DNA from 4 places in the Streptomyces sp. NPDC050264 genome. Region 2 is predicted to be linked to each of the others. Evidence: riboswitches for the same ligand, from Rfam matches in the RefSeq annotation. Region 2 holds a riboswitch; each other region holds the start of a gene.

Region 1 (4,789 bases), on a different contig from region 2:
TCCCAGACCGGGCGGACACCGAGGAGGGCGAGCGCCTCCGCGATGTCGTCTCCCGCTGTGCGCATGGCACTCGTGCCCCAGAGGGAGAGGCCGACCGAGGTGGGGTACTCCCCGTCGTTGTCGGTCTTGTAGCGCTCGACGAGGGAGTCGGCGAGGGCCTGGCCCGTCTCCCAGGCGAGGCGGGAGGGGACGGCCTTGGGGTCGACGGAGTAGAAGTTGCGGCCGGTCGGCAGGACGTTGACGAGGCCGCGCAGGGGGGAGCCGGACGGGCCCGCCGGGACGAAGCGGCCTTCCAACGCCCTTACGGAGTTGTCGAGTTCGGCCGTGGTCGCGTCGAGTCGGGGGACGACCTCGCGGGCGGCGAAGTCGAGGATCGCGCGGACCTGGTCCGAGACGTCGGAGGGGAGGGACGCCGGGTCCCAGTCCGCCGCCTCCATCGCCTCGACCAGCGCGCGGGCCGTCTCCTCCGCGGCGTCGGCATTCGTGCGGGTCGCGTTCGCCTCGTCCAGGCCGAGGGCCTCGCGCAGGCCGGGCAGGGCCTGCGTGCCGCCCCAGATCTGGCGGGCGCGCAGGATCGCGAGGACGAGGTTGACGCGGTCGGCGCCGGCCGGGGCCTGGCCGAGGACGTGCAGGCCGTCGCGGATCTGGGCGTCCTTGACCTCGCACAGCCAGCCGTCGACGTGCAGCAGGAAGTCGTCGAAGCCGTCGTCGTCCGGCCGGGCTTCGAGACCCAGGTCGTGGTCGAGCTTCGCGGCCTGGATCAGGGTCCAGATCTGGGCGCGGATGGCGGGCAGCTTCGCCGGGTCCATCGAGCTGATCTGGGCGTACTCGTCCAGGAGCTGTTCGAGGCGGGCGATGTCGCCGTAGCTGTCGGCACGCGCCATCGGCGGCACCAGGTGGTCGACGAGCGTGGCGTGCACGCGGCGCTTGGCCTGCGTGCCCTCGCCCGGGTCGTTGACGAGGAAGGGATAGACGAGCGGCAGGTCACCGAGGGCGGCGTCCGGCGCGCAGGCGGCGGACAGGCCCGCGTTCTTGCCGGGCAGCCACTCCAGGTTGCCGTGCTTGCCGAGGTGGATCATCGCGTCGGCGCCGAAACCCCCGTCGTCGGCCGACGCGGCGATCCAGCGGTACGCCGCCAAGTAGTGGTGCGAGGGCGGCAGATCGGGGTCGTGGTAGATCGCGATGGGGTTCTCGCCGAAGCCGCGCGGCGGCTGGATGAGGATGAGGAGATTGCCGCGGCGCAGGGCGGCGAGCACGATGTCGCCCTCGGGGTTGCGGGAGCGGTCCAGGAACATCTCGCCGGGCGGCGGACCCCAGTGCCGCTCGACGCCGTCACGCAGTTCCTGCGGCAGGGTCACGTACCAGCGCTTGTAGTCGGCGGCCGGGATGCGCACCGGGTTCTTGGCGAGCTGCTCCTCGGTGAGCCACTCCTGGTCGTGACCGCCCGCATCGATGAGCGCGCGGATCAGCTCGTCGCCGTCACCGGAGGCGAGACCGGGGATCTCGGCCGTGTCCCCGAAGTCGTAGCCCTCCTCGATGAACCGCTTGAGCAGGACGATCGCGGACGCGGGGGTGTCCAGGCCGACCGCGTTGCCGATACGGGAGTGCTTGGTGGGGTACGCCGACAGGACGAGCGCCAGCTTCTTGTCCCGCGCCGGGATGTGCCGGAGGCGGGCGTGGCGGACGGCGATCCCGGCGACGCGGGCGGCGCGCTCGGGGTCGGCCACGTAGGCCGGGAGCCCGTCCTCGTCGATCTCCTTGAAGGAGAACGGGACGGTGATGAGGCGCCCGTCGAACTCCGGCACCGCGATCTGGCTCGCGGCGTCCAGCGGCGAGACACCCTCGTCGTTCTCCGCCCAGTCCGCACGGGACGAGGTCAGGCACAGGGCCTGGAGGATCGGCACGTCGAGGTGGGTGAGGGCGCCCGCGTCCCACGACTCGTCGTCACCGCCGGCGCTCGCCTCCGCGGGGCGCGTGCCGCCCGCCGCGAGGACCGTCGTCACGATCGCGCCGACGGGGCGCAGCGCCTCGATGAGCTCCGGTTCGGGGGCGCGCAGCGAGGCCACGTACAGCGGCAGTGGCCGGGCCCCGGCGCGCTCGATCTCCTCGCACAGGGCGTGCACGAAGGCCGTGTTGCCGCTCATGTGGTGGGCGCGGTAGTAGAGCACGGCGATCGTCGGACCGTCGCTCCGCGAAGGGGTCCGCTCCAACGGGCCCCAGGTCGGCGCGGGCGCCGGGGCCTCGAAACCGTGGCCGGTCAGCAGCACCGTGTCGGAGAGGAAGCGCGCCAGCTGGCCGAGGTTGGCCGGGCCGCCGTGCGCCAGGTACTTGTGGGCCTCGGCGGCGATGCCGACCGGGACGGTCGAGGCCGCCATCAGCTGGGCGTCCGGCGCCTGTTCACCACTGAGCAGCACCAGCGGGATTCCGGCCGCGGTCAGCCGGTCGATGCCGTCCTGCCAGGCACGGACCCCGCCGAGGAGCCGTACGACGACGAGGCCGACACCGTCGAGGAGCGCGGGAAGCTCCGTCTCGACGTCGAGCCGGGAGGGGTTCGCGAAGCGGTACGTGACCGGGCCGTCGGCGGCGTCCGCGACGGCGGCGTTCGCCGCGCGGGCGCTGAGCAGGTCGGTGTCGGACGTCGAGAGGAGCAGGAGCTGCGCGGGCTCCGGGGACTGCGAGGGCTCCGAGGGCTGCTGGGGCATGCGTCGTCTGGCCTTCCTCGGGGTGTCCGCGCCCCGGGTGGTCGTTGGACGGCGGGAGTTCCTGGCTCACCCTCATGTATGAGAGGGCTCACAGTGGCGGGACCGCGCCGGAATCGCACCGGGCTTCCTCCCCTGTCGCCGTCGCTGGCGATGGCGGCGGGCCGGACGGGACCGCCGCGGTTCATCGTACGGGGCGGGGGCGTGACCTGGTACGGGATGCCCGTCACAGGCGGTGGGTATGCTCCGTCGCATGCCCGCCTCCCCCATACCCGACGATCCCGGTGCGCCCGGAACATCCGGAACGTCCCGGGATGACGCCTGCCCCGGCGCGCTGCGGCTGCACGCGGCGGACGACGGGTTCCTGGCGCGGATCCGGATCCCCGGCGGGGTCCTCGACGTGGCACAGGCGCGGGCCCTGGCCGACGCGGCCGGGCGGCTCGGGGACGGGACGCTGCATCTCACCTCGCGGGGCAACGTGCAGTTGCGCGGCTTGCGGGGCGGGTGCGGTGGTGAGCTGGCGGAGGTTCTCGTCGGGGCCGGGCTGCTGCCCTCCGCCGCGCATGAACGGGTCCGCAATGTGGTGGCCTCGCCGATGTCGGGGCTCGACGGGGGCGGGTTCGTCGACGTACGCGGATGGTTGACCGGGCTCGACGCGGAGCTCTGTGCGAGTTCCCTCACCCCCGAGCTGTCCGGGCGGTTCCTCTTCGCGCTGGACGACGGGCGGGGGGATGTGGCCGGGCTCGGGCCCGACGTTCTGCTGCGCGGGCTTGCGGGGGGTGGGGGCCTGCTCTCCGTCGGCGGGGCGGGGTTCTTTGTGCGGTACGCGGAGGGGGCGCGGGCGGCGGTTGTCGCCGCCGAGGTCTTTGTGCGGGCGGCCCGTACGGTTTCCGGGCGGCGGGTGTGGCGGGTCCGTGAACTGGGCTTGGCCGAGGCGGAGTTGGCGACTCTGGTCGCCGAGGAGCTGGCTGCGGCGGGGATCGCGGCGAGCCCCCTCAGGGGCGCGAGCAGCCACGACGGCGCCGCACCCGCGAACGCTCCGCAAGCCCCTACGGCGCCGAGGCCACGGGGCTCCGCCCCGGACCCCGCTCCTCAATCGCCGGAGGGGCTGGATTTCGCGGACCCCGCACTCCACCCGCCGAAGCAGGTGAACTTGGCCGGCTCCGCGCCCCAACCGCCGAAGAAGATGAACTTGGCGGACTCCGCACCCCAACCGCCGGAGAAAGTGAACTTGGCCGGCTCCGCGCCCCAACCGCCGAAGAAAGTGAACTTGACGGACTCCGCGCCCCAACCGCCGAAGAAAGTGAACTTGGCGGACTCCGCGTTTCAACCGCCGGGGAGGGTGGACTTGGGCGGCTCTGGAGCCCAAGCGGCCGGAGAGACGGAATTTTCGGACTCCGCGCCCCGCGCCCCGGAGGGGCTGGACACGGGGCTGGTGGGGTCGGTCACTGTCACCGCCCCGTTCGGGGCCGTCACCGGTGATCAATGGGGCGCCCTCACCGACCTCGTCGCCCAACTTCCCCCCGGGGAAATCCGGCTCACCCCGTGGCGGGACATCGTGATACCCGGCGCCACCCCGGCCCAGGCCGAACAGCTCACCCGTACCGGACTCGTCACCGACCCCGCGTCCCCCTGGACCCGCACAGGCGCATGCGTCGGCCGCCCCGGATGCGCCAAGGCCAACGCCGATGTGCGGGCCGACGCGACCTCGCGGCACCCGCGCCTGCCCACCTACTGGTCCGGCTGCGAGCGTCGCTGCGGGCATCCCGTCGGGCCGTACGTGGACGTCGTGGCGCGCCCCGACGGTACGTATAACGTCACCAACCCCCCTACCTCGCAACCCACTTGAGAGAGCCGAACCCGTGTATGACTACGAGAAGGACGGCGCGGCCATCTACCGCGAGTCCTTTGCCACCATCCGAGCGGAGGCCGCGGAGGGACTCGCGGCGCTGCCCGCCGACGTCGCCCAGGCGGCGGTCCGCATGATCCACGCCTGCGGTCAGGTGGATCTCGTACAGGACATCGGCCACTCGGCCGGGGTCGTGGCGAAGGCCCGCGCCGCGCTGCGGGCCGGTGCGCCGATCCTCTGT
Region 2 (4,789 bases):
AAGTGACCGAACGCGCCGAAGCTCACCACGAGGTCGAAGACGGGCCCGAAGGGCAGGGCGAGGGCGTCCCCGCGGACGCAGGAGGCCGTCGGTTCGCCGTCGCGCGCGACCTCCAGCATGCCCGCGCTGAAGTCGACGCCCACAGCGCGGCCCGCGCACACCTCGCGCAGGACACCGAGTCCCGCCCCGGTCCCGCAGCACAGGTCGAGCCCGCTCTCGTAGGGCCCGAATTCGCGCAGTGCCCGCGCGACCGGATCGAGCACGATGTCGGGGGTGCGGAACGGCGTGTGGTCGAACTTGGGCGCGAGCAGGTCGTAGCCGCGCTCGACCGACGACAGCGCCTGAACGGCCAGCTCGCGAAGGGTGGGGCCCTGGGGTGTGAACATCGCGGATCAGCATAGGTGGGCAGACCGCGGAAATCCGCTCTTGCCCCGCACCCGGGGTCGGGTGTTACTGTGCATGTGGCACGTGTGTACGCCCCTTCTGCGGCGCCGGTGCCGATTCCTTCTCTCGCAAGTCTCCCAGCGCCTGAGCGCTCACCTCTTCCGGTCTGCGCCACAGCGTGCGTCATCCCTGGTCAACAGGTTTTCGGCGGGTTCCTCCCGCCCCTGCGCTGCCAGGTTCCCTCCCGGCCACGGGCCGTCCTGCCCGTCCCACGGGGCGTGACATACCGCCCCGTCCTGTCGCCGGATCCCCTCCCCCCTTATCTGCCCGCGTACGAACAGCGTCCGCGAAAGGACCGTGACCGACCATGACCAGCACCACTCTGGAAAAGCCCAGCACCGTTCTGGGAGAGCTGGACAAGCCCAGCACCACCACCGGGAGGCCGCGCGCCTCCACCACACCCAAGGCCCCCGTCCAGGCCGCCGGCGTCCTCGACATCGGCGCGAACGGGCAGGGCTCCCTGCGTGCGGGCGACCTGATCCCGACGTCCCGCGACGTCCAGGTACCCGCCGCTCTCATCCGTCAACTCGGCCTGCGCAAGGGCGACTTCGTGGACGGCCTGTGCGCGAAGCCGCACACGCTCACCCACGTCGAAGCCGTCGGCGGCGCCCCCGTCGGCGCCCTCCGCGGCCGCCCGCGCTTCGCCGACCTCACCCCGCTCCACCCCAGCGCACGCCTGCGTCTGGAGAGCCCGGCGAGCGGCCTGGGGGGCCGCGTCGTCGACCTGTTCGCCCCCGTCGGCAAGGGCCAGCGCGGCCTGATCGTCGCGCCGCCGAAGACCGGCAAGACCGTCCTGCTGCAGCAGCTCGCCGCCGCGGTCGCCGTGAACCACCCCGAGGCCCATCTGATGGTGGTGCTCGTCGACGAACGCCCCGAGGAGGTCACCGACATGCGGCGCTCCGTGCGCGGCGAGGTGTACGCCTCGACGTTCGACCAGCCCGCCAAGGCCCACATCGCGCTCGCCGAGCTCGCCATCGAGCGCGCCAAGCGCCTCGTCGAGCAGGGCCGCGACGTGGTGCTCCTGCTCGACTCCCTCACCCGGCTGTGCCGCGCCCACAACAACGCCGCGTCAGCGGGCGGCCGCACCCTGTCCGGCGGCGTCGACGCCGCCGCGCTCATCGGCCCGAAGCGCCTGTTCGGCGCGGCCCGCAACACCGAGGAGGCCGGCTCCCTGACGATCCTCGCCACAGCCCTGGTGGACACGGGTTCGCGCGCCGACGACTACTTCTTCGAGGAGCTCAAGAGCACCGGCAACATGGAGCTGCGCCTCGACCGCGCGCTCGCCGACCGCCGCGTCCACCCCGCCGTCGACATCACCCCGTCCGGCACGCGCCGCGAGGAACTCCTGCTGTCCGCCCCCGAGTCGACCGCTGTACGCGGACTCCGCCGGGCCCTCCAGGGCCGCGAGGGCCAGTCGTCCTACGAGGCACTTCTGGACAAGCTGCGCCGCACCCCCGACAACGCCGCGTTCCTGCGCCAGGTCCACTCGACGGTACCCACGGGCTGACCCCGCCCCCGGATGCGTAATACTCGCTGTATGACCTCGAGCATTACGCGCGCCGGCAGCGGCCCTGCCGTCACGGTGCGGCGCGCCACGGCGCGCGACGCCAGGCGCCTCACCCGGCTCGTGCGCGCCTCCCGCGCCTACGAGGCCCCGTACACGGCGATGGTCGCGGACTACCGGGTGGGCCCGGACTACATCGAGGCGCACCGGGTGTTCGTCGCGGCCGCCCGCGCGGACGACCGGGTCCTCGGCTTCTACTCCCTGATCGTCGCCCCGCCGGAGCTGGACCTGATGTTCGTCGCCGATGACGCGCAGGGCCTCGGCATCGGGCGGCTGCTCGTCTCCCACATGCGGGACGAGGCCCGCGCCGCGGACCTCGACCACGTGCGCGTCGTCTCGCATCCGCCCGCCGAGGGCTTCTACCGGAGCGTGGGCGCGCTGCGCACCGGGACCGCGCTCGCGCGGCCGCCCGCCGTCGCATGGGACCGCCCCGAACTGGTATTCCCCATCACCCCCGAGATCTGACACCCCGCGGTCCGAGGGGTTCCGCCCTCGCCCCGCACGGCGCACACTCGGTGGCATCTGAGCGGGCGGCAATGGGGCAAGGAGGCCACATTGGGCGGCAGCGAGGCGCGCGGCGACGCGTTCGACGTGATCGTGGAGATACCGCAGGGCTCCAGGAACAAGTACGAGATGGATCACGAGCTGGGGCGTATCCGGCTCGACCGGATGCTGTTCACCTCGACCCAGTACCCCGCGGACTACGGCTACATCGACGGCACGCTCGGCCGTGACGGCGATCCGCTGGACGCGCTCGTGCTGACCGACGACGCGACGTTCCCCGGCTGCACCATCGAGTGCCGGGCGATCGGCATGTTCGTGATGAGCGACGAGAAGGGACCGGACGAGAAGGTCCTCTGTGTCCCCGCCCATGACCCGCGCCACGCCTCGATCCAGGACATCGAGGACATCCCCGAGTTCGACCGCCTGGAGATCACCCACTTCTTCGAGGTCTACAAGGACCTGGAGCCCGGCAAGTCGGTGGAGGGCTCCCATTGGGAGGGCAGCGACAAGGCCTACGAGGAGATCGGGCGGTCGCGCGAGCGCCGGGGGCGATAGCCGCCCGCGGCGCCGGGGAGTGCGTCGACTAGGGTGGTCGGGCCGTGGTGCTCGGGAAGACCGGTGACGGCCCCCAGGGGTCAAGTCCGGAGCGGCCCTCGCCACTGTGATCGGGTTTCGCGCCGCCCTCGGGCCGGCGCGAAGCGCACCGCTCCACACGTCACTGGCTGCCGCAGGGCCGCTGGGAAGGCAGGAGCGGCGTGGCACGCCCGTAAGCCAGGAGACCGGCCGCGGCATCTCACAAAGTGATTCCACGAGGTGCTGGAGCGTGATCAAGGCATGACCCTGCCCGGGAACTCCCCTGCGCGGCCCACCGGCCCGCACCCCCCTGCCACTTTCCGCTGGCGCCGCGAGGACACCGTGCGCACCGCGGGTCTCATCGCGGTGATCGCGGCCCTGCACGTCGTCGCGTTCGGCGTGCTGTTCCTCCTCGTCGTCCCCGAGCACTACGAGGTCGGCAACAAGGCCTTCGGTATCGGCCTCGGCGTCACCGCGTACACGCTCGGCATGCGGCACGCCTTCGACGCCGACCACATCGCCGCGATCGACAACACGACCCGCAAGCTGATGGCGGACGGCAAGCGGCCCGTCTCCGTGGGGTTCTGGTTCGCGCTCGGCCACTCCAGCGTGGTCGTCGCGATGGCCGCCCTGGTGGCGGGCGGCGCGGCCCTCGCGGGCACCCTGCTGAACGACGAGTCCAGCACCCATCAGGTGCTCGGCGTCGTCGGCACCACCGTCTCGGGTACGTTCCTGTACCTCATCGCCGCCCTCAACCTCGTGGCCCTGCTGGGCATCCTGAAGGTCTTCCGGGCGATGCGCGAGGGCTCGTACGACGAGCGGGAGCTGGAACAGCACCTGGCCTCACGGGGGTTCATGAACCGGATCCTCGGCCGCTTCACCAAATCGATCACCCGCCCGGGGCAGATGTATCCGCTCGGCTTCCTCTTCGGCCTCGGCTTCGACACGGCAACCGAGGTGACGTTGATGGTGATGGCGGGCAGTGGCGCGGCGGCGGGTCTGCCGTGGTACGCGATCCTGTGCCTGCCGCTGCTGTTCGCCGCGGGCATGAGCCTGTTCGACACGCTCGACGGGACGTTCATGAACTTCGCCTACCAGTGGGCGTTCTCCAACCCGGTGCGCAAGGTGTTCTACAACCTCACCATCACCGGTCTGTCGATCGCGGTCGCCTTCTTCATCGGCACCATCGAGCTCGTCGGCGTCCTGCACGAGAAGCTCGACCTCACCGACGCGCTGACCGGCTGGATAGCCGGCCTCGATATGGACAACGTCGGCTACGTCATCGTCGGCCTGTTCGTGGTGGTGTGGGCGGCGGCGATCGCCTACTGGCGCCTCGCCAGGGTCGAGCAGCGCTGGTCGGCGCGGGTCGCCGAGGGCGGGTAGGGGCCCGCCGCCCCGGGCGCGGGCGTCGCATAGCGTGCAGCACGACGACACCGCCCGAGCACGGAGGACCCCGAATGAGCGCCGCCCGCCTGCCCCTTGAGGGCGTCACCGTCGTCAGCCTGGAACAGGCGGTGGCCGCGCCGTTCGCCACGCGCCAGCTCGCCGACCTCGGCGCGCGCGTGATCAAGGTGGAGCGGCCCGGCGCGGGGGACTTCGCGCGCGGCTACGACGAAACGGTGCACGGCCAGTCCAGTCACTTCGTGTGGCTGAACCGCTCGAAGGACTCGGTGACGCTCGACGTCAAGACCGACGGCGGCCGTG
Region 3 (4,789 bases), on a different contig from region 2:
CGTGCCATGGAGACCTCCTGCCATGTCGGTACGACGTGTGGTGGGGGGGTGGGCGGCGACGCGAGGGGTGGCCGCCGCCCGTGGAACATGTCGTGCGCGGAACGTGAGAGAGCGCTCTCTCGCCGGGGAGTGTTCTCGCTCTGACGTGACAGTGTCAAGAGAAAGTGAACGCACTGTTTCCGGGGGCGGGGCCGGATACATCCGCCTCGGTGCCGCCCTGAAGCATCATCAAGTGCGTTTCACCGGACCGCGGTTGACCTTTGGGAGAGCGCTCCCGCCCTGGTCGCGCGGTGCGCGCCGGCCGGCTCCCCGTGCGTGTCGACGGCTCCGGTCGCTACCCTCGATTCCTGTGAACCAGACCAGCCGTGTCCTCTTCGTGACGCCCGCCCTGAGCGTGGCTCAGCGCCGGGCCGCCTTCGACGACGACGGCCCGCTCGACCCCGCGGGGGCCGCGCGGGCCCGCGCGGCGGCCGGTTCGCTTCCGGCGGCCACCCGCGTGCTGGTGTCGCCCAGCGCGCGCTGCCGGGAGACCGCCGACGCGCTGGGCCTCGCGGCCGCATCGGCCCGCCCCGGACTTGCGGGTATCGACGCCGGGCGCTGGCGCGGCAGGACCCTGGACGAGGTGGGCGCGGCGGACCCCGAAACCCTGGGCCGCTGGCTCACCGAACCCGACGCCGCGGCGCCCGGCGGGGAGTCGGTGGCGCAGGTGTGTGCGCGGGTCGCACGGTGGCTGGGCGGCGTGGAACCGGGTTCGGGGCGCCTGATCGCGGTGGTGGAGCCGGATGTGGTGCGGGCCGCTGTCGTCCATGCCACGGGGGCGCCCCCCTCGGCGTTCTGGCGACTCGACGTGGCACCGCTGACGGTCACGGAACTCAGCGGACGGCTGGGCCGATGGAATGTGGCTCTCGGCCACGCGCTGGGCGGGGCCTGACGATTGCGGCGCCGGTACGCCAGTTGGAGCGCGGCGCGGCGCGGGCGGGGTCCGGGCCCGGCGTAGCCGACCGCGCTCCCGCTGCGGTCGGTCACGTCCTGAGCGGCGCGTTCAGTGGCGCGTTCACGTCGGGCGTCAACGCGAGAAGGCCCCCGGACAACTCCGCGGACCCTCTCGTGCGACGGGCCGGATCACCGACCGGCCGGCACCGCCCGGCTGGGCACGGTGGCGGCCTTCGGGCGCAGCAGCCGCTCGGCCAACTCGCCGAAGAGCAGGCCGAATCCGCCCCACATCACGATCTGTATGGCGAGAGCGGAGAGCCTGAAGCGCCACAGCAGAGCGGCCGGGAAGTGCTCCGGCACGTCGTTGATCACGGGCAGGAACTGGTACGCAAGTCCGATCACGACGGCGAAGCCGAGCATCGCCACGACGGTCGCGTACCAATTGCCGATGCGAGGCGCGAGCCGCTTGCCCAGGATCGTCGCGGCGATCGCGAGAAGCACGCTGAGCACCATCATCAGGAAGTACAGGGTGGTCCGCTTGCCGATGGTGTCGGGGTTGCCGACGGCGGGCGGGTTGGCCGGGTACTTCAGGAACGGGACGACGTACACGGCGAGCAGCGCGCACACCGACAGCAGGAGCGCCGTGGCGCGCGGGCCGAAACGGCCCACCCGGCCCAGGGCGAAGCAGTAGGCGAGTGCGGCGATACCGCCGAAGGCGACCCCGTAGACGAGGACGCCGGTGGCGAGTCCGGCCGTGGACTGCAGGCTCCGCGAGACGAGTTCGGCCTCGTCACCGTGGGAGTGCCCGGCGTGGGCCGACTCCTCGAAGCCGATCGCCTTGTCGACGTTCGGCTCACCGAGCCAGTAGGCGATGACCAGGGCGAGCACACCGGCGGCCAGGCCTGCGAGCATGCCCCGAACAAGCAGATTGCGTACGGTTGTCGAGTTCATGAGCTGCGCGGTGTCCCTCTGGTCAGTGGCAGGGGAAACCGAGCAGGTGGCGGGCGTCGTGCACCCACTCATGGACTTCGGCGCCGCTGAACACGGACGTGGCGCCCTGTTCGGCGCCGACGAAGTAGAGCAGGACCAGCATCAGGACGCCGAAGAAGGCGGCCCAGGGGGCGATCGCCTTCAACGGCAGTGTTGCGGGCACTTCAGGGGTGGTGGCAGTCGGCTGGGCGACATGCTGCGCCATGGCAGGGCCTCCTCGGGAGTTCGCGTCCCATCTCGGTGGTGCACAGGACGACAGCCACGGGTCTGACTCACGAACGGTCTTGTGACCGCTCGCTCACAGTGGCGCGACCGTCCCGGATTCTCACCGGCTTCCGTCGTGCCGTCGTCGATACGCACCGAAGGTACCGCGTGTCGCGTGCATGGCCAAGACAGCGCGGACCGGCGTGATCTCGCCCGCGGCGCGCGTGGGGCTACAACAGGCCACCGCCCAGGCCCAGTTCGCGCTCGCCGAGCGGCGTGAAATGGCGTTCCACATCAGCGGCGGTGACCTCGGCGAGGGTCCGCGGCGACCAGCGGGGCCTGCGGTCCTTGTCGATGACCTGGGCGCGGACCCCCTCGACGAAGTCCGGATTGCCCATCGCCGCGCAGGAGACGCGGTACTCCTGGTCCAGCACCCTTTCCAGGGAGCCGAGTTCCCGGGCCCGGCGCACCGCTTCCAGCGTGACCTTGACGGCGGTGGGCGACTTGCCGAGCAGTGTTTCGGCCGTTTCCTTGGCCGCCGGGTCCCCGTGGTCGAGGAGCCGGGCGAGGATCTCCTCGACGGTGTCGGCGGCGAAGCACGCGTCGGTCCACTCCCGCCCCGCCTCCAGCTCCCCCTGTGGCGCGGGGAGCGCGTGGTGGGCGAGCGCGTCCTGTACCGGCCGTGTCGCCAGTTCGGCCAGCAGGGCGGGCAGTGCCGCCGACGGGACGTAGTGGTCGGCGAGTCCGCACAGCAGCGCGTCACCGGCGCCGATGTGCTCCCCGGTCAGCGCGAGACGGGTGCCCAGTTCGCCGGGGGCGCGCGGGAGCAGATGGGTCCCGCCGACGTCGGGGACGAAGCCGATGCCGGTCTCCGGCATGGCGACCCGAGAACGTTCGGTGACGACGCGGACGTCGCCGTGCGCCGAGATGCCCACGCCGCCGCCCATCACGATGCCGTCCATGACGGCGACGTAGGGCTTGGGGTAGCGGGCGATACGGGCGTTGAGGTGGTACTCGTCGCGCCAGAAGCCGGCGGAGGCCGTGCCGTCGCCGTCCCGCGCGTCGTCGTGCACGGCGCGGATGTCGCCGCCCGCGCACAGCCCGCGCTCCCCGGCGCCGGTGATGACGACGGTCTCCACGGTGTCGTCGTGTTCCCACGCGGACAGTGCCCGGTCGACGCGGAGCACCATGTCGTGGTTGAGGGCGTTCAGGGCGCGGGGCCGATTGAGGACGAGGTGGGCGGCCCGCCCTTCCCTGCGTACGAGGACGGGGGGTTCGCCGCCGGTCATCCGAGGGCCTCCGTCGGGGCAGGGGTCACGAGGACGCGCATGATCTCGTCGTTCCTTCCAGGGCGCGGGACCCGCAGGGCCCGGACGATCTTCTTGGTGTCATCCTCTCCGATCGCCCCGCGGGTCACGCGGCGGCCCGTCAGGCGGTGGCCAGCGACACCTCGGTCGACTTCATGAGGGCGACGACGGAGGAGCCTGCGCTCAGGTCGAGGTCGGCGACCGCGTCCTTGGTGACGGCGGCGGTCAGTTCGCCGCCGTCGACGGAGATCTTGACGGTGGCCATGGCGCCGCCGGTGGTCACGTCGGTGACGGTGCCGGGCAGCTGGTTGCGGATGGACAGGCCCTCGACGCGGCCGGTGGCGAGCGCCACTTCGGTGGACTTGACCAGGGCGCGGACCGGGGATCCTTCGGCGAGGCCGAGGTCCTTGACGGACTCCCGGGTGATGGCGGCCGTGAGGTGCCGGCCGCCGTCGAGACGGACCTTGACCGTCGCCATCACCTCGCCGGACGTGATGGCGGTGACGGTGCCGGGCAGTTGGTTGCGGATGCTCAGGGTCATGACGGCGCGCCTATCGAATAGAGACGTTTTGCCCGTTACGGGGCCTGTTGCGGCTCACCGTAGTCGCGTCGGGCGGCTCTCAGAGGACGTTCGTGTCGTCTATATGATGCTTTGAGATATTTCCGCTGTGCCGGGATTGGCCGCATACAGGCAGAACAGGCGGTTTGCGGCCGCAGCTTCGGCAGGTGTGACCCTGCGTTTCACCCCGGTTCCAACCGATAGCTCCTGTCCGGTTCGAAGAACCTACTGAAAGCGGCTTTTGCCTCGCTCGATCGAGCGATATGCCCGGGCGTGGGTCTCGTGCATGAGTATCCCCATGCCCTCTTCGCAGCCGCGCCTGCCGTACTTGAGCGATCTCTCCGATACCCGCTGGGCGTTGATGGAGCCGACCTTGTCGGCCTGGCGGGCCGAGCGCCAGAAGACCTCGCTCAACCTCGGCGGCAAGGTCACTGACCTGCGGGAAGTCATGTCGGCGTAGATCCCGTACGAGGGGGCGGACGAGGCGGAGTTATTGAGCTTTCGGGTGTGGTGTCGTCAGGGTGAGTCCGGTTGCGGCGAGGCATCTGTCGATGACGTCGTTGCGATATTGGAGCTCGCGGAGGGTTCGTCGTAGGACGTGCATCAGGTGGTCCGGGTCGGTGAAGTCAATGTTGTTCTGGCCCGCGCGCCGAGCCAGTGACCAGATGCCTTCGACCGGGTTGAGGTCGGGTGCGTAGGGCGGAAGTTGAAAGGAAGTGATCCATTCCTGGGCGGCGATGAAGGCGCGGAGTCGAGCGTCCAGGTGCACGTTCAGGTCGTCCCAGATGAGCACGAG
Region 4 (4,789 bases), on a different contig from region 2:
CGTCGCCCGGAGGGCGTCGCCGGGCAAAGACCGCCCTAGTTCTCGCCGGCGCCCGCGAGGGTGCCCAGGAAGCGGATGTGGGGGCGGTCGCCGGGGCCGGGCCGGGTGATCTCGGCGCGGACGCCGTAGACGTCGGCGATGAGGTCCTCGGTGAGGACTGCGCCCGGCTCGCCCGCCGCCACGACCCGGCCGCGGCGCAGGACCACGACCTGGTCGCAGTACGTGGCGGCCAGGTTCAGGTCGTGCAGGGCGACCACGCAGGTCAGCTCCAGGCCCGAGATCAGGTCGAGGAGGTCCAGCTGGTGCTGGATGTCCAAGTGGTTCGTGGGCTCGTCGAGCAGCAGCTCGCGCGGTTCCTGGGCCAGGGCGCGGGCGATCTGCACCCGCTGGCGCTCGCCGCCCGACAGGGTGTGCCACAGGCGCTGCGCCCGGCTCGTGAGGCCGCTGCGCTCCAGGGCGGCACGGACCGCCTCCTCGTCCGCGGCGGAGGCCGGCGCCCAGGCCCTGCGGTGCGGAATGCGGCCCAGCCGGACGATGTCGGCGACCGTCAACTCGACCTGGGTATCGGCCTGCTGATGGACGAGCGCGATGCGCCGGGCGGCCACCTTGCGCGGCACCGCGGAGAGCGGATCCCCGTCCAGCGTGACGATCCCCGCCGCCGGGGCGAGCACTCCGGCCAGCAGGCGCAGCAGCGTCGACTTGCCCGAGCCGTTCGGGCCGAGCACCCCGGTGACGGTGCCCGCCCGCGGCGTCAGACCCACCCCGTCGAGGACGAGCGCGCCCCCGGGCGACCAGGACACCCGGTCCGCGCGCAGGCCCCCGCTCACCGGGCGGCCCGGCCGCGGTACAGGACGAGCACGAACGCGGGCACGCCGATCAGCGACGTCACCACGCCCACCGGAACCTCCTGCGGTTCGAGGACCGTACGGGCCAGGGTGTCGACCCACACCAGGAACACCGCGCCGGCCAGCGCCGTGACCGGGAGCAGCCGGGCGTGCCCGGGGCCCACCAGGGCGCGCGCCGCGTGCGGCAGCACGAGCCCGACGAAGCCGATCGCCCCGGCCGCGCTGACCAGTGCCGCCGTCAGCAGGGCCGTCACGCACAGCAGCACAAGACGGGTCCGGGCCACGTGCACGCCGAGCGCGGCCGCCGCCTCCTGGCCGAAGGCGAACGCGTCCAGGGCCCGGCCGTACCCGAGGCACACCGCGAGCGCCACCACGAGCACCGCGAGACACAGCCACAGCTCGCTCCAGCCGACCCCGCCGAGCGAGCCGAGCAGCCAGAACAGGACGCCGCGCGTCGTCTCCGCGTCGGCCGCCGTCAGCACCACGAACGACGTCAGCGAGGAGAACAGCTGCATCGCGGCGACCCCGCACAGCACCACCCGGTCCGTCGTGCCGCCCAGCGTGTGGCTGAGCAGCAGCACGAGCGCGAACGAGCAGAGCGCTCCGAGGAACGCCCCGCCGGACACCGAGAGAGCGCCGCCGCCGAGGCCGAGGACCACCACGAGGACGGCTCCGGTCGACGCCCCGGAGGAGACGCCGAGCACGAACGGGTCCGCGAGGGGGTTGCGCAACAGCGCCTGCAGCACCGTGCCGCACACCGCGAGGCCCGCACCGCAGACCGCGGCGAGCAGGGTGCGGGGCAGCCGCAGATTCCAGACGATGCCGTCCCGGATCGGCGACAGGTCCGAGGTGCCCCAGCCGAGCCGGGCGCCGACCGCCGCCCACACGTCGCCGACGCCGATGTGCGCCGGACCGATGGTGATGGCCACGGCGACCGAGGCGCAGAGCGCGGCGACGGCCGCGGTCCAGTACAGCGCGGGCCGGACCGCTCTCACGCGTCCAGGCCGAACTCGCGCAGCGCGGCCGCCACCTTCTCCACACCGTCCACGGTGCGGATCGTCGGGTTCAGATCCTGGCCCTTCAGCAGCACGTACCGCTTCTCGCGGACGGCGGTCATCTCCTTGGTGACCGGGTCGGACTCCAAGAACTTGATCTTCTGCGCGGCGGACTCCGCTGACTGTGAGCGGCGGGTCAGATCGCCGATGACGAGGACGTCGGGGTCGCGGTCCGCGACGGTCTCCCAGTTGATCTGCGGCCACTCCTCGTGCGTGTCGTCGAAGACGTTGCGCACGCCGAGCTCCTTGGTGACGATGCCGGGCGCGCCGCAACAGCCCGCCATATAGGGCGAGTCGGAGTTGGCGAACCAGTACAGGACGCTCACGCCGTCGGCATCGACCCCCGAAGTGGCCTTGCTGACACGGGACGTGAGGTCGGCGACGAGCTTCTGTCCGCGCTCCTCCACGTCGAAGATCCGTGCCAGATCGCGTATCTCGCCGTAGACGGTGTCCATGGTCAGCGCGCTGCTGCGCACGCCGTCGCCGTCACCGCTGTTGTCCTTGCCCGCACAGTCGGTGGGGGAGAGGTAGGTGGGCACGCCGAGCTTCTCGAACTGCTCGCGCGGCGCCACCCCGCCCTTGCCGAGGGTGTACGTGAACGAGGCGGCGGCGAAGTCCGGCTCGGTGTCCAGGACCTTCTCGAACGACGGATAGCGGTCGGCGAGCCGCGGCACCTTCGCGTTCGCCTCCTCCAGCCCTTTCAGGACGGGATCGGTCCACGTCGCGGTCCCCACCATCCGGTCGGCGAGGCCGAGCGAGAGCATGATCTCCGCCGATCCCTGGTCCAGGGCGACGGCGCGACGCGGGGCGTGTGCGACCCGGACCTTCGTGCCGCAGTTGTCGAGGGTCACGGCGGAATCCGCGCCGCCCGAGCGGTCCGCGGTGCCGGAGCCCGCGCCGCCGCATGCCGTGAGCAGCAAGGCACCCGCCAACAGCGGTGCGAAACGGCGGATTTGACGTGCGAAAGGCACGGAACTTCCTCTGCGTCCAGGGCCCATACGCGGAGCCGGCCTACGGTTCACCCCCGGCCGCGTGCCGGTCACGGAGGCCGCCAGCAGGTCTTCGGACTCGGGATCGTCCGGACGGAGCGCCTTCCCGGACCGGTACACCGGTCCAGTGGCAGTGGCTCCGCCCGTCACCCTCACCGCTGCGCGTCAGCTCCGGATTTCCACCGGATTCCCTGACCCGTGCACGTACGATACGCACATGGGTACGACTGGCTTTCGGAAGGTATCACGGGCCTGACCAGCCATCGGACGGTGGTCCGGGCCCGTTCCGGGAGAGCGGTCGAGCGGCGGTAACCCGCTCGCCGTTCGTGACGCGGGCCCCTACCCTGCGTCGGATGATGACAGCCGACGATGTGCTGGTGGTCCTCGCCCTGCTGCGGCGGGCCGGAGCGGACGTGTGGATCGGGGGCGGCTGGGGCATCGACGCGCTGGTCGGCGCGGAGACCCGGGAGCATCGGGATCTCGACCTGATGCACCGCCACGAGCAGGAACCCGCCGTGCTCGCCGCCCTCGCCGGCGCCGGATTCGTCGAGACCCTGGACTGGCGTCCCGTCCGCTTCGTCGTCACGCACGCGGACGGCCGCGAACTCGACCTGCATCCTCTGCACTTCGCCGACGACGGCTCCGCCCGGCAGGCCTCCTTCGACCCGGAGCGGCCGTTCGGCTACCCCGCGCACGTCTTCGTCACCGGCACCGTCGCGGGAGAGCCTGTGCCGTGTCTCTCAGCCGAACAGCAGGTCCGCTTCCACCAGGGGTACGAGCCCGCGGACCACGACCGGCACGACATGGCACAGCTGCGCCGGGCCTTCGGGATCGCCACCCACTTCTGACCCGTGGGCGCGGCGGTCGGCGCCCGGCGTTGAGCGCGGCCACGGCGCCGACGGCGTCACCGATCGTGGTGTAGTCGACGGCGACGAACGTGACGGGCCTGCCGCGCTCCCGCTCGCACCTGCGTGCCCGGTCGAGCACGAAGCCGCGGGTGTTGACCGTGCCCGCGTCGAGCCGGCTGCCGCCGTTGTCGGTGATGAAGTGGTTCAGCAGGAACAGCCGCTTGTCGTCGCCGCCGCGGTGGGGCACGCAGCTCATCTCGTCCGGTGCGCGGAACGCGAACGGGGTCTCCATGCCGTACCGGTAGAAGTTGCGGTACCAGGGCGCCGGACCGTCGGCCTGCTCGGCGAGGACGACGAGGCGGCGGCCGCTGTCGACCATGTCGCCGAGGGTCGGCCAGGGTTTCGCCGGGTCGGCGTCGGGCGTGTGGATCAGATCGTCCAACCCGGCTTCGTGGCAGGCCTGTTGAGTGTCCTCGCCGGTGATCGCGTCCTGCACGATGAGGGTGATGACCTCGGTCGGGTGCGCGCGCATCCAGTCGCCCACCGCACGCAGGGCGGGCACCAGCGCGAGCGCGCCCGCCCGGCACACGGCGTGGCAGAGCCACAGCCCCTCGCGCGGCGGGTTGAACGTGTTGATCGCGCGGGTGATGAGCGCCTGCTGCGCGGTCGTGAAGTCGGAGTCGCGCAGGCGGCCGACGATCTCGTCCGGCCGCTCCCACCGGTAGGTGTCGAGCTGCAGGGCGCGGACGCCGTCGTTCAACTGGGCGGTGATGTCCGGATCCTGCAGCGGGCCGAGGAACCGGTCGACCGTCGTCGCCATGGCGTTGTGCGAGGTGAGGTAGGCGGCCTCGTCGTAGGGACGGTCGCAGAGCGCGCCGCGCCGCTCCATGGATCGCCGCGCGGCCGTCAGAAGGTCACGGGGTCGCGGACGATGGGGCAGGTCATGCAGTGGCCGCCGCCGCGGCCCCGGCCGAGTTCGGCACCGACGATGGTGACGACCTCGACGCCGGCCTTGCGCAGCAGCGTGTTGGTCTGCGTGTTGCGGTCGTAGG

Evidence for each region. Region 2 has a riboswitch for cobalamin ahead of AB0J02_RS23815 (HoxN/HupN/NixA family nickel/cobalt transporter). Riboswitches for the same ligand answer to the same signal wherever they lie in the genome.
Region 1: another riboswitch for cobalamin. It lies ahead of cobN (cobaltochelatase subunit CobN); the one in region 2 lies ahead of AB0J02_RS23815 (HoxN/HupN/NixA family nickel/cobalt transporter).
Region 3: another riboswitch for cobalamin. It lies ahead of AB0J02_RS31980 (CbtB-domain containing protein); the one in region 2 lies ahead of AB0J02_RS23815 (HoxN/HupN/NixA family nickel/cobalt transporter).
Region 4: another riboswitch for cobalamin. It lies ahead of AB0J02_RS31850 (ABC transporter substrate-binding protein); the one in region 2 lies ahead of AB0J02_RS23815 (HoxN/HupN/NixA family nickel/cobalt transporter).

The regions. Positions count from the first base shown of each region.
Region 1 covers NZ_JBFAKV010000003.1:245,094-249,882, forward strand. The annotation lists gene cobN (cobaltochelatase subunit CobN) at 1-2,702, opposite strand, end outside; cobalamin riboswitch at 2,735-2,893, opposite strand; gene AB0J02_RS06285 (cobalamin biosynthesis protein CobG) at 2,953-4,548, shown strand; gene AB0J02_RS06290 (precorrin-8X methylmutase) at 4,562-4,789, shown strand, end outside.
Region 2 covers NZ_JBFAKV010000013.1:105,005-109,793, forward strand. The annotation lists gene AB0J02_RS23795 (class I SAM-dependent methyltransferase) at 1-386, opposite strand, end outside; gene rho (transcription termination factor Rho) at 752-1,951, shown strand; gene AB0J02_RS23805 (GNAT family N-acetyltransferase) at 1,982-2,473, shown strand; gene AB0J02_RS23810 (inorganic diphosphatase) at 2,564-3,067, shown strand; cobalamin riboswitch at 3,096-3,315, shown strand; gene AB0J02_RS23815 (HoxN/HupN/NixA family nickel/cobalt transporter) at 3,347-4,468, shown strand; gene AB0J02_RS23820 (CaiB/BaiF CoA-transferase family protein) at 4,543-4,789, shown strand, end outside.
Region 3 covers NZ_JBFAKV010000022.1:69,575-74,363, reverse strand. The annotation lists gene AB0J02_RS31995 (DUF1996 domain-containing protein) at 1-8, opposite strand, end outside; gene AB0J02_RS31990 (histidine phosphatase family protein) at 350-931, shown strand; gene AB0J02_RS31985 (CbtA family protein) at 1,123-1,884, opposite strand; gene AB0J02_RS31980 (CbtB-domain containing protein) at 1,907-2,128, opposite strand; cobalamin riboswitch at 2,164-2,307, opposite strand; gene AB0J02_RS31975 (enoyl-CoA hydratase/isomerase family protein) at 2,358-3,416, opposite strand; gene AB0J02_RS31970 (TOBE domain-containing protein) at 3,556-3,975, opposite strand; partial or broken gene AB0J02_RS31965 (IS5/IS1182 family transposase) at 4,292-4,450, shown strand; gene AB0J02_RS31960 (transposase) at 4,484-4,789, opposite strand, start outside.
Region 4 covers NZ_JBFAKV010000022.1:47,972-52,760, forward strand. The annotation lists gene AB0J02_RS31840 (ABC transporter ATP-binding protein) at 36-827, opposite strand; gene AB0J02_RS31845 (iron chelate uptake ABC transporter family permease subunit) at 824-1,840, opposite strand; gene AB0J02_RS31850 (ABC transporter substrate-binding protein) at 1,837-2,871, opposite strand; cobalamin riboswitch at 2,936-3,136, opposite strand; gene AB0J02_RS31855 (amino acid transporter) at 3,243-3,737, shown strand; partial or broken gene AB0J02_RS31860 (hypothetical protein) at 3,757-4,608, opposite strand; gene AB0J02_RS31865 (arginine deiminase) at 4,644-4,789, opposite strand, start outside.